Regions from separate parts of the Rhizobium sp. NZLR1b genome, predicted to be linked through region 1. Evidence: predicted binding sites of a transcription regulator. Region 1 holds the regulator's gene; each other region holds the start of a gene.

Region 1 (4,187 bases):
TTGCCACGGCTATCGAGAATCTCGCGGGCGATGATATCGGTGATTGCAGTCATGGGTTCTTCCTGCTCGGTGGGTGATCAATCGTTCGAAGCCTGTCATAATCGAAGGCGTGCAAATTACAATGGCGCATTGCGACACCCTCGACCTGCATGTCTGAACGTCGCTATAGCACGAACATGTCAGGCTTTTGACTGTCAGCCCTTGGCGACAGCATCGAAGGCGAGCAGCTTTTCCAAAAGCCGCGGCATGTCTTTGAGATAGACCATGTTCGGGCCGTCGGACGGTGCGTTGTCGGGGTCCTGATGGGTTTCGACGAACACGCCGGCGATACCGGTCGCCACCGCTGCGCGCGCCAGCGTTTCCACAAATTCCCGCTGACCACCGGAGGAATCGCCCTGCCCGCCCGGCTGCGCCACGGAATGCGTTGCATCGAAAACAACCGGCGCGCCCATCGACGCCATGATCGGCAGCGAGCGCATGTCGGAGACCAAAGTGTTATAACCGAAGGAGGCGCCGCGTTCGCACAGCAGCACGTTCGGATTGCCGCTGGCATTGAGCTTCTTCAGGACGTTTTTCATATCCCAGGGAGCGAGGAACTGGCCCTTCTTGACATTGACGGCGCGGCCGGTCTCGGCGGCGGCGATCAGAAGGTCGGTCTGGCGGCAGAGGAAAGCCGGGATCTGCAGGACATCGACCACTTTTGCCACCGCGGCGCATTGCTCGGCGGTGTGGACGTCGGTCAGGACGGGAAAACCGAACTCCTTCTTCAGGTCGGCGAAGATCTGCATGCCCTTTTCAAGCCCGATGCCGCGTTCGGCAGAGAGCGAGGTGCGGTTTGCCTTATCGAAGGAGCTCTTGTAGACGAGACCGATGCCGAGTTTGGCGCAAAGCTCCTTCAGTGTGCCGGCAACCATGAAGGCGTGGTCGCGGCTCTCCATCTGGCAAGGGCCGGCAATCAGCGACAGGCGGCCGGTATTGGAAAATGTGACCTGGCCTGCGCCCTCGCCGATCCTGACTTCGGAATTCGTATCAGTGCTCATCGTGTTTCCTCGAAGGCGAAGAGCGTGCCCTGCCCGGGCGCGGGCTTCACCAGAATGCGATTGTTCTTGCGCGTGTAGGTCACTCCGTTAGCAGCCAAATGCGCTTCTGTCACGGCAAGATCGGTGACGGCAAAGAGGATAGCCCGGCCGCGCAGGCCGCGGTCGGCGGATGCGACGGCGATCTCGAAATAGGCCTCCAGCCCTTCCGGCGTCATCAGGCTGATTTTCGCATTCGGCGCCGCGATATTAACGCCGAAACCGGTTTTCTCGACGGCCGATTGCGCCGTTGCAAGGCTGACGAAGGCGGCGAATGCAGAGGGGTCCGGCGCGCAAAGCGCGATCTCGGCAATGCCGGTGACGCCATTGGCATGCGTCTCTAGCGCACCGCGATCGGCCGGCAGAGGATTGATGCGCTCAACACAGAAGAGGAAGAAATCCGGCGCGCGCAACTCAGCGGCAAAGGCCAGCTTGAAGCCGGCCATGGTCTCGGAACCGTCCGGCATTTTCATCGGCCGGCTGAACTGCAGCATGTCGCCGGCGCTCGATCCGCTGCCGACGAAGCTCCGATGAGCGCGGCCGGCATCCTCGGTGCCGAACGCCACCGCCGAAAGCCCCTCCTCGCCACAGCGGAAGCGGAAGGCCCGATTGCGGGCGGTGAAGACATTGCCTTGCCGCGCCGATGCCTCGCTCTCCTCGCGGCTGGCGATACCGAGCGGCTCCAGATAGGTCTTGTCGGCAAAGAAGACGCAGGCATTCTCCGTTCCGAAGGGATGGCGGGCATCGGCGGCAACGGTGAAGCCAAGCTTGCCGAGCCTTTCGCGCGCCAGGTCGATATTGACAACGGGCAGCACGACATGATCCAGCGGGTGCGGTTTGGCCGAGTGCTCGTTCATGATATCCCTCCCTGAAACGCCAAGAGGGTGCGACAGCGCCACCTTCAATGCAAGACATGTGCGCCAATCCGGCGAATGAAAATAAAAAACTCAACGAGTTGGCGGCAAGTTTTACGGAAATTTAGCTACTTGCGGAACACATATGGAACATATAGTGTTCTGTTCTGGATTTGTTTCAATCAAGGGGTCACACGTCGATGCTCACGCGCAAACAACAGGAGCTCCTGCTTTTCATTCATGAGCGCATGAAGGAATCCGGCATTCCGCCCTCTTTCGACGAAATGAAGGATGCCCTGGATCTGGCCTCGAAATCCGGCATTCATCGTTTGATCACAGCGCTTGAAGAGCGTGGCTTCATTCGCCGCCTACCGAACCGCGCCCGGGCGCTCGAGGTCATCAAGCTTCCGGAGGCCTACAGCCCGAGCATCCAGCCCCGGCGCGGCTTTTCGCCAAGCGTCATCGAGGGCAGCCTCGGCAAGCCGCAGCCGGTCGCCGCCCCCGCTCCTGCAAAACCGGTCGCCGATAACGGCAACTCCGTCTCCGTGCCGGTCATGGGCCGGATCGCTGCCGGCGTTCCGATCTCGGCGATCCAGAATAACACCCACGACATCGTCGTTCCCGCAGACATGCTCGGCTCCGGCGAACATTATGCGCTGGAGGTCAAGGGCGATTCGATGATCGACGCCGGCATCTTCGACGGCGACACGGTAATCATCCGCAACGGCAGCACCGCAAGTCCCGGCGACATTGTCGTTGCCCTGGTCGATGACGAAGAAGCGACGCTCAAACGTTTCCGCCGCAAGGGCGCCTCGATCGCGCTGGAGGCTGCCAATCCGGCTTATGAGACCCGGATTTTCGGGCCGGACCGCGTCAAGGTGCAGGGCAAGCTCGTCGGCCTCATTCGCCGCTATCACTGACATTGGAGAGGCCGGATTCGGCAAAACTGTTGCTGCGCCAGTCATAGGCGCGATGGCGCTTCCATGGGCGCGACAGGGTTTCGAATGCGGTCACGACCTCCAGGCCGGCATCGGCGAAGCGCAGCTCGACGGAGCCAGTCCTGCGCAGCGTCTCACCGGTAAAGAGCGTCGCTCCTGATCGGCAGCTGTTGAACCGCAGGCGGACCGACGTCACGACGATATCCGCCGCGTCGCAAGCCGGACCGAGATAGGCAGCGTTGTCGATGACGGCAACCACATGACCATTGCCGAGCCTTGATGTGCACCAGGCCTTTTTGACGCAGGAAAAGCGGTTTGCTTCACCACCGGCGACAGCCGCCCGCATCGCCGCCCTCGCTTCATTCTGCTGATCGCGGGAAAGCCTGACGCGGCGGTCGTCTCCCTCCGGCGGGACAGCGGGACCATCCAGCATTTTCGGCGGGAAATGCGTCGGCAGGACAAGTGCTCTCTGCCACTGATCGAAGATGAAATCCGGCGGGTTTTCGCGGTTGGAAGCGATTGCCGCAGCCGCGACCACTGCGACGAGACTGCCATCCTCCGAAATCACCAGATCCGGCGCCCGGGGAAGCGGCAGAAGCAGCACGCCGAGCGTAGAGACGGCGATAATCGATGTGCCGATATGGCGCAGCCGGGTGCGCAGCAGCGTCAGCAGCAGAAAGCCGGCCACGGCGACAGCGAAATACCAAGCCGGCAAGCGGCCGATGCCGATATCACCGCCCCAACCGGACACCGTTTTGGCGACCGCAATCACCAGGTCGAGGCCGAGGCCGACCACCTTCCAGAGCGGAACGTCCAGACCGAACGGCATGAGCAACATCGCCAGCAGCCCGGCCGGCATGACGATGAAGGAGATGATCGGCATCGTCGCGAGATTTGCCGGCAGCCCGTAAGCGGTCAGGCGATGAAAATGTTCGATCGAAAACAGCGCCGTGGAAAAACCGCCGATCAGCGAGGTCAGGAAGACGCCGCCGAAGAAGCCGGCGACGGCAACGACCGGTCGGAAGACCGGCAGTTTCAGCAAGGCGTTTTCGCGGACGCGCCGGTCCTTCCACAGTTGATAACCCGATACGAGTGCCAATGTCGCGGCAAAGGACATCTGGAAGCTCGGGCCCAAGACTTCGGACGGCGAAATGGCGATGATGACGAGCGCCGAGAGAACGACATTGCGCAGGCTGATCGACGGCCGGTCGAAGAAGACGGCGACCAGCATGATCGCCATCATGATGAAGGCACGTTCGGCCGAGACCCCGAAGCCGGAAATCAGGTAGTAGGCGGTGACGGCGCTGAGCGCGCCGGCG
Region 2 (4,187 bases), on a different contig from region 1:
GCCGTCAGCAGCGGATGCAGCATCTTGATCGGCGCCTTGAACATCTCGACGAATTCAAGGATACCCTGATTGGCGCGGTTGAGCCCGCCGGAATAGCTGTAGGCATCGGGATCGTTCTGCGAGTAGGTCTCCAGCTTGCGGATGTCGACCTTGCCGACCAGCGACGAGATATCCTGATTGTTCTCGTCTCCGGGCTCGGTCTTGGCGATGGCGATCTGGCGCAACCGCGAAGGCTGAACTCTGACGACACGGAAGCGGGAAATATCGCCGCCGAAATCGTCGAGCCGCTTCAGGCACCACGGGCTCATCAGCCCGTTCAGGCGCCGCAGCGGGATACCGTATTGCTCCTGGAGCAGCGACCCCATCGTCTCCGGATCGAAGAGGTTGAGCGGACTTTCGAAAACGGGGCTGATCTCGTCGCCCGCCTTCAGCACATAGATTGGATGAACCTCCATCAATTGCTTCAGCCGCTCCGCTAAGGAAGACTTGCCGCCGCCGACCGGGCCGAGCAGATAGAGAATCTGTTTGCGCTCCTCGAGCCCCTGTGCCGCGTGCCGGAAGAAGGAAACGATGCGCTCGATCGTCTCTTCCATGCCGTGGAAACCGGTAAAGGCCGGATAGATCCGGATGGTCCTGTTCATGAAGATCCGGCCAAGCCGCGTATCCTTGGCGGTATCGACCATTTGCGCCTCGCCTATCGCGGAGAGCAGGCGCTCCGTCGCATTGGCATAGGCAATCGGGTCCTTTTTGCAGAGATCGAGATACTCGGCCACCGACATATCGGTTTCGCGGCGTGCTTCGTAACTGCGCGTAAACGCATCGAATACGGATTCGTTCAGCATGGGCCCTCCATTAAGGTTATGCCGCAGGCTCAAAGTCGTATAACCATCGAGATGGCTACGACGTTCCTAAGAATCAATAATTTCGTAGGTATATTCGACGCTCACCGGCTGTTTCTTGCAACGCACAAAAACGTGCATGCACCGGTTATTTTTACTCTACGAAACTGTTTCTCATTATAGTTGAAAAAAGCACCCCTGCGGTATCAGCACATTTCGCGACGTGACAGAAAGATGAAAAGGGTGTGCAATGTCGCCCGTGATTCGAACTCTGGAAAAATCGGCGATTGGCAGCCAAATCTGCGCAGAGTCGATGCTGGCCAGCACGTGCCGACCCGCTCCTGACATGATGGAAACGGGCGCATCCGGGCCGTGAGCCAATCGTCGCGACCGTCCCCCGCCGCGGCAATTCAGCCGTTGAATGCCTTCTCCAGCGCAGCGACATCGATCTTGACCATGCCGAGCATCACCTCGGTCACGCGCCTGGCCCGCTCGCGGTTGTCGTCAGCGATCATCTCGGCAAGCATGCGCGGCACGATCTGCCAGGACAGGCCCCAGCGGTCCTTCAGCCAGCCGCAGGCCTCCGGCGTGCCACCATTGGCTAGGAATGCTTCCCATATCCGATCGATCTCGGCCTGGCCTTCCAGGAGAATCGCGATCGAGAAGGAATGGTTGAAGCTATCGAGCGGGCCGGCCTTCATTGCCAGGAAGGCCTGATCGCCGAGTGTGAACTCAATCAGCTCGACGCTGCCGGGAGGTCCGCTCGGCGTCTCCGCCGGCAATATGGTGGTGCGGCCGATCCTGGAGTCGGGAATAACAGACACGTAGAATTCGACAGCTTCACGGGCTTCCTCCGCGAACCAAAGATTTGAAACGACCTTCGCCATGCAACAGCCTCCTTGTTGTTGATGAGCATGTCCCCAGACTACTGCCCGATGATCCAAGCCCGATCCAAGGACGCCCGGCCGGCGCCGGTTCCGACAGACTGCGATTAGAAATTTTCGCCCCATTCCAGCCGACATGGCGAGCGCAGCCGCGCCGGCCGGCGGCCTTGCCGCCCGCAGTAACCCGCTTGGATTAGCGGTGGCTCGGGAATGAAAGCAGAACATCTTTTCTGGTCTTTCCTTCCCGAATCACTACATTACGCGCCATGAGCAATAGTTTCGACGATATTCCCTTCTTCGACGAAGAGCCGGACGAGATGGCGCGCAAGCCGCAGCCGCCTGCCGCGCCCGCAGCAAGAGCGCCCGCCCCCGGCGGCGGCATTGCCGCTCGCGCGATGGCGGCCCGCGACGGCGGCGCCCGGCCGGATTATCTTACCGGACTGAACCCCGAGCAGACCGAAGCCGTCGAAACCCTGGAAGGCCCGGTCCTCGTGCTTGCAGGCGCCGGCACCGGCAAGACGCGCGTGTTGACCACCCGCATTGCCCACATCCTCAATACCGGCCGCGCCTTCCCGTCGCAGATCCTCGCCGTCACCTTCACCAACAAGGCCGCCCGCGAGATGAAGGAGCGCATCGCACTGCTCGTCGGCGGCGCCGTCGAGGGAATGCCCTGGCTCGGCACCTTCCACTCGATCGGCGTCAAGCTTCTGCGCCGCCACGGCGAGCTCGTCGGCCTGCGCTCCGATTTCACCATTCTCGATACCGACGACGTCGTCCGTCTGATCAAGCAGCTGATCCAGGCCGAAGGCCTCGACGACAAGCGGTGGCCGGCCAAGCAGTTCGCCGGCATGATCGACACCTGGAAGAACAAGGGTCTAGGCCCTGCCGATATCCCTGAGGGCGATGCCCGCGCCTTTGCCAATGGCCGTGGCCGCGATCTCTATTTTGCCTATCAGGCACGCCTGAAGACGCTGAACGCCTGCGATTTCGGCGACCTGCTGATGCATCCGATCGCGATTTTCCGCAAGAACCCGGATCTCTTGAAGGAATATCACGGCCGCTTCCGCTATATCCTCGTCGACGAGTACCAGGACACCAACACCGCCCAGTATATGTGGTTGAGGCTTCTCGCCCAGCGCTCCAAGGGCGAGAAGCAGAATGTCTGCTGCGTCGGCGACGACGATCAGTCGATCTATGGCTGGCGCGGCGCCGAGGTCGACAATATCCTGCGCTTCGAAAAGGATTTCCCCGGCGCCAAGGTCATCAAGCTCGAGCGCAACTACCGCTCGACCGAACATATTCTCGGGGCTGCTGCCCATTTGATCGCCCATAATGAAGGGCGGCTTGGCAAGACGCTGTTTACCGACCGCTCCGATCCAAACGACGTCAAGGTGCAGGTCCACGCCTCCTGGGATTCGGAGGAGGAAGCCCGCGCCATCGGCGAGGAAATCGAGCAGCTTCAGCGCGGCAAGCATCTGCTGAACGATATGGCGATTCTCGTGCGCGCCTCTTTCCAGATGCGCGAATTCGAAGACCGCTTCGTCACCCTCGGCCTCAATTATCGCGTCATCGGCGGCCCACGCTTCTACGAGCGCCTGGAGATCCGCGATGCGATGGCCTATTTCCGCATGGTCGCCCAGCCCGCCGACGACTTGGCCTTCGAACGCATCGTCAACACGCCGAAGCGCGGCCTCGGCGATACGACGGTGCGCGCGCTGCATGACTACGCGCGCGCCCGCGATATCCCGATGCTTGCGGCAGCCGCCGACATCATCGAAACGGATGAGCTGAAGCCGAAGGCGCGAAAGGCACTCTTCGATGTGATTCAATCTTTCCGCCGGTGGCAGGAACTGCTTGAAAACACACCGCATACCGAACTTGCCGAGCAGATCCTCGAAGAGTCCGGCTATACCGACATGTGGAAGAACGACAAGAGTGCCGAAGCCCCCGGCCGCCTCGAGAACTTGAAGGAGCTCATCCGCTCGATGGAAAGCTTCGAGTCGATGCGCGGCTTCCTCGAGCACGTCTCGCTGGTCATGGACGCCGAGACCAACGAGAATCTCGATGCCGTCTCGATCATGACGCTGCACTCGGCCAAGGGGCTGGAATTCGACACCGTCTTCCTCCCCGGCTGGGAGGAAGGCCTCTTCCCGCATCAGCGCGCGCTGGATGAAAGCGGTCGCGCCGGCCTGGAGGAGGAACGCCGCCTTGCCTATGTCGGCATCACCCGCGCCAAACACCGCTGCCATATCTGGTTCGTCTCCAACCGGCGCATCCACGGCCTCTGGCAGTCAACCCTGCCCTCGCGTTTCCTCGACGAACTGCCGGAAACCCATGTCGAGGTCGCCGAAATGGAGCAGAGCTATGGTGGGTATGGCCGCGGCGGCTACGGCCAGTCCCGCTTCGACAAATCAGAACCCTTCGCCAATTCCTATTCCACCCCCGGCTGGAAACGCGCCCAGGC
Region 3 (4,187 bases), on a different contig from region 1:
CGGCGCCGATCGCACTCGCTTCCTTCTCCAGCGCGAAGTGCGCCCTGACATGACGCAGTGCATTCTCGCCATGCGCGATCGCCAGACCGGGATCTGCGATATAGGGGGCGATGGCCCGAGTCAGCGCCTTGCCATCGCCGGCGGCGATCACCGCCCCTGTCTCGCCCGTGACGACGAGTTCGGAATAGGCGCCCGCGTCCGATGCCACGACGGCAGTGCGCGAGGCCATGGCTTCGAGTGGCGTCAGGCCGAAGCCCTCGTTTCTGGAGGGGGCGACGTAAAGCGTCAGGCGGCGATACCAGACCTTGATATCAGGCACTTCGCCGAGGAAGAGGATACGGTCGCTAAGCCCGGCGGCGGCGACATCGGCCTTGAGCCTGTCTGCGAATGCCGTGTGCTCCGCCGTTACCCGGCCGGAGACGACCGCCGTCCACTCGGGATGCTGCGGCAAGAGTTCGATCATCGCCTGCACGAAAAGATCGGTGCCCTTCTGATGGCGCACGCGGCCGAAGCAGCCGACGAGATGGCGGCCGGGCAGACCGGCAGCGGCGATGCCGTCGTCTGTCGTTTCCGGCGGATGGAACAGGGCAAGGTCGACGCCGTGCTGGATGACCGTGTGCGGCACCTCGAGGAACGAGCCGGAACGGTCGCTGGTCGCGATAACAGCGTCCATGCGGCGGATCAGCCATTTCGTATAGGCGGTATGGCGGCGTTGGGCGGCCGAGGTGAAAAGCAGCTTCAGCTGCATGCGCAGGAGATGGCGAAGCATTATGCCGACGGCCATCTCGTTGTTGCGGCGGGCGTGCCAGACGCGCTGGCGCCGGCGCGCCGGCTGGCGCCAGAGGCCGAGGAGCTGTGACCATCTCAGTTTCGGCAGGCCCTCCGGCAGGCCGGGACCGAGAGTTGCGATCCTGATGCCGAGCCGGATCTGGCAGGGGATGAGCTGGACGATGGTCGAGGTGACGCCGGAGAGCCGGCGCTTGAAATTGGGCGCGATGATCTCGACGTCACGAATGTCCGGCACGGGAGGGGTCTCGTATCTGGCGGCCAATCAGCCCCAGGAAACCTGGAGGATTTCGTAGGCCTTGGCGCCGCCGGGCGCATTGACCTCGATGGAATCGCCGACCTCCTTGCCGATCAGCGCACGGGCGATCGGGGAGGAGATGGAGATGCGGCCGGCCTTGACGTCGGCTTCCTGGTCACCGACGATCTGGTAGGTCTTTTCTTCCTCGGTGTCCTCGTCGACGAGCTTCACCTTGGCGCCGAACTTGATCTTGTCGCCCGACATCTTCGTCAGGTCGATGACCTCGGCGCGCGCCGTCAGGTCTTCCAGTTCGCTGATGCGGCCTTCATTGTGGCTCTGGGCTTCCTTGGCGGCGTGATATTCGGCGTTTTCGGAAAGGTCGCCATGGGCACGGGCTTCGGCGATCGCCTCGATGATTCGAGGGCGCTCCTCCTGCTGACGCCAGCGCAGTTCTTCCTGCAGCTTGACGAAGCCACCCGGTGTCATTGGTACCTTTTCAACCATTTTTCTGTCCTTCACTCCTTGTATCCACGCAGTTAGGCGCAAACACAAAAGAAAACAGGTCCCGAAGGGGAGCTTCGGAACCGTGCCACAATCCTAGTTAAGTGCTTATAGCAGATCGCCAAGGCCGATTTCCAGAAAATTCGGATAAACGAAATGCGAGCCGCCGCGACAGCGGGTCGTCCGTCGCAAAAACCAGCAAAAGATCGGACCACCGCGGTTGACTTTGTTCTAAGGAACATATAGTGAACATTCTAATGAAGAAGTCGCTAACAGAACGCTTGGCCATCCTTTCCGACGCAGCGAAATATGATGCTTCCTGCGCGTCCAGCGGCACGGTGAAACGCGATTCGGCGGCAAGCGGCGGGCTCGGCTCGACCGAGGGGTCCGGCATCTGCCATGCCTATGCCCCGGATGGGCGATGCATTTCGCTTCTCAAAATATTGCTGACCAATTTCTGCGTCTACGACTGCGCCTATTGCGTCAATCGTTCGTCGAGCAATGTCGAACGGGCGCGCTTCACGCCCGAGGAGGTCATCTGGCTGACGCTGGAATTCTACCGCCGCAACTATATCGAAGGCCTGTTTCTTTCCTCGGGCATTATTCGTTCGTCCGACTACACGATGGAAGAGATGGTCCGCATCGTCCGCGAACTGCGTGTGACGCATAATTTTAGCGGCTATATCCATTTGAAATCAATCCCCGAAGCATCGCCGCGTCTTATCGAGGAGGCGGGACTCTATGCCGACCGGCTGTCGCTCAATATCGAGTTGCCGACGGATAACGGCATCAGCCGCTTTGCGCCGGAAAAGAAACCCGCCAATATCCGCCGATCAATGGGCGATCTCAGGCTGAAGATCGAAGCCGCCGGCGAACCGACGCTGCAGACAAAGAAGCGTCAGCGTTTCGTGCCGGCCGGCCAGAGCACGCAGATGATCGTTGGCGCCGACGGAGCGAACGATGCGACGATCCTGGCGACCAGCGGCAGGCTTTACAGCAGCTACGGCCTGAAGCGTGTCTATTATTCCGCCTTCAGCCCGATCCCGGATTCGTCCAAAAACCTGCCGCTGATCAAACCGCCGCTGATGCGCGAACACCGGCTCTATCAGGCCGACTGGCTCTATCGATTCTATGGTTTCGGCATCGATGAGATCACCGCCAACCAGGTGGGCGGCATGCTCGATCTTAACCTCGACCCCAAACTTGCCTGGGCGCTCGCCAACCGCGCCGATTTTCCCGTCGATATCAACAGGGCCGAGCGCGAGCGGTTGCTGCGTGTGCCGGGTCTCGGGACCAAGACCGTCAAAGCGATCGTTTCGGCACGCCGGTTTCGTCGCCTGCGGCTCGACGATCTCTCGCGGCTCGGCGTGTCGATCAAGAAGGTCCAATCTTTCATCTCGGCGGAAGGCTGGTCGCCGCGCCGGCTGATCGACCGGCCGGACCTTCGCGCCATGTTCGAGCCGAAACCCGAACAATTGTCGTTGCTGTGATGCGCCGGGTCGTGCTTGCAGGACGGGGCGAGCTTGCCGAATGGCGCGATGCCGCGCGCGCTTTTGCCGCCGCCGGCATATTGCCTGATGAAATCGATTGGCGCGAAAAAGCCGCGGAGCCGGATCTTGCATTTCAACGCGACGCCATGCCGCCGACGCCTGCGATAACACGCAAGCCAATGACGGTGCCGCCGGCCTTCATCGAGCTGGCGGAAACGGTTCTCTGCCATTCCGATCCGGCACGGTTCTCGTTGCTTTACCGACTGCTCTGGCGACTGCAACTGGACCGGCAATTGCTGGAAGTGGCCTCCGACGAGGACGTCGTGCGGGCCCGGCTGATGGCGAAAAACGTTCGGCGTGACGCGCACAAGATGACCGCTTTCGTCCGCTTCAAGGAGGTTGGTGCCGCAACGGCAGATCGTCGAAAATTCCTCGCCTGGTTTGAGCCGGACCACCATATCGTCCGGCGCACGGCGCCCTTCTTCCAGCGCCGTTTCACCGACATGGATTGGCTGATCGTCACGCCCAAGGGGTCGGCCGCCTGGGACGGCGAGCGGCTGACGATGAGCAACGCGCCATGCGAGAAGCCCAATCTCACCGATGCCACCGATGAACTCTGGCGCACCTACTATGCCAGCATCTTCAACCCGGCGCGATTGAAGCTGAAGGCGATGCAAGCGGAAATGCCAAAAAAATATTGGAAGAACCTGCCGGAGGCCGACCTCATCCCCGGGCTGATCGCATCGGCGGAGAGCAAGGTGCGGGCCATGGCCGCGCGCGAGGCGACGCAATCGCTGCCCTTTCACGACCGCCTGCAGGACGTGGCGCGCAATATCCCTGCCGAACCCGAGGCGCCGGCCGGCACGCTGGAAGCGTTGCGCGCGGAAGCTGACGTCTGCACCCGCTGCCCGCTTCATGCCAAGGCGACGCAGACCGTCTTCGGGGAGGGACCGCGCGATGCAGAGGTGATGTTCGTCGGCGAGCAGCCGGGCGACCAGGAGGATATAGCAGGACGCCCCTTCGTCGGGCCGGCCGGCCGGCTCCTCGACCAGGTGATCGCCGAGGCGGGCATCGACCGCTCGACGCTTTACGTTACCAATGCCGTCAAGCATTTCAAATATGAGCCGCGCGGCAAACGCCGTATCCACCAGAAGCCTAATATGGGCGAGGTA

Evidence for each region. The regulator LexA, encoded in region 1, represses DNA repair genes until DNA is damaged. The targets are predictions, from matches to a motif close to TGTTCNNNNTGTGTTCNG.
Region 2: a site for LexA is predicted at 1,930-1,947, ahead of HJB84_RS09270 (ATP-dependent helicase). Genes of this name have one in related genera too.
Region 3: a site for LexA is predicted at 1,760-1,777, ahead of HJB84_RS10040 (putative DNA modification/repair radical SAM protein). Genes of this name have one in related genera too.

What each region holds. Positions count from the first base shown of each region.
Region 1 is NZ_JABDWC010000022.1:74,742-78,928, forward strand. It holds gene eno (phosphopyruvate hydratase) at 1-53, opposite strand, end outside; gene kdsA (3-deoxy-8-phosphooctulonate synthase) at 195-1,040, opposite strand; gene HJB84_RS25835 (VOC family protein) at 1,037-1,933, opposite strand; gene lexA (transcriptional repressor LexA) at 2,131-2,850, shown strand; gene HJB84_RS25845 (ComEC/Rec2 family competence protein) at 2,831-4,187, opposite strand, start outside.
Region 2 is NZ_JABDWC010000005.1:111,426-115,612, forward strand. It holds gene HJB84_RS09260 (PrkA family serine protein kinase) at 1-842, opposite strand, end outside; gene HJB84_RS09265 (VOC family protein) at 1,250-1,726, opposite strand; gene HJB84_RS09270 (ATP-dependent helicase) at 1,990-4,187, shown strand, end outside.
Region 3 is NZ_JABDWC010000005.1:269,674-273,860, reverse strand. It holds gene HJB84_RS10050 (glycosyltransferase family 4 protein) at 1-1,024, opposite strand, end outside; gene greA (transcription elongation factor GreA) at 1,052-1,528, opposite strand; gene HJB84_RS10040 (putative DNA modification/repair radical SAM protein) at 1,783-3,015, shown strand; gene HJB84_RS10035 (UdgX family uracil-DNA binding protein) at 3,015-4,187, shown strand, end outside.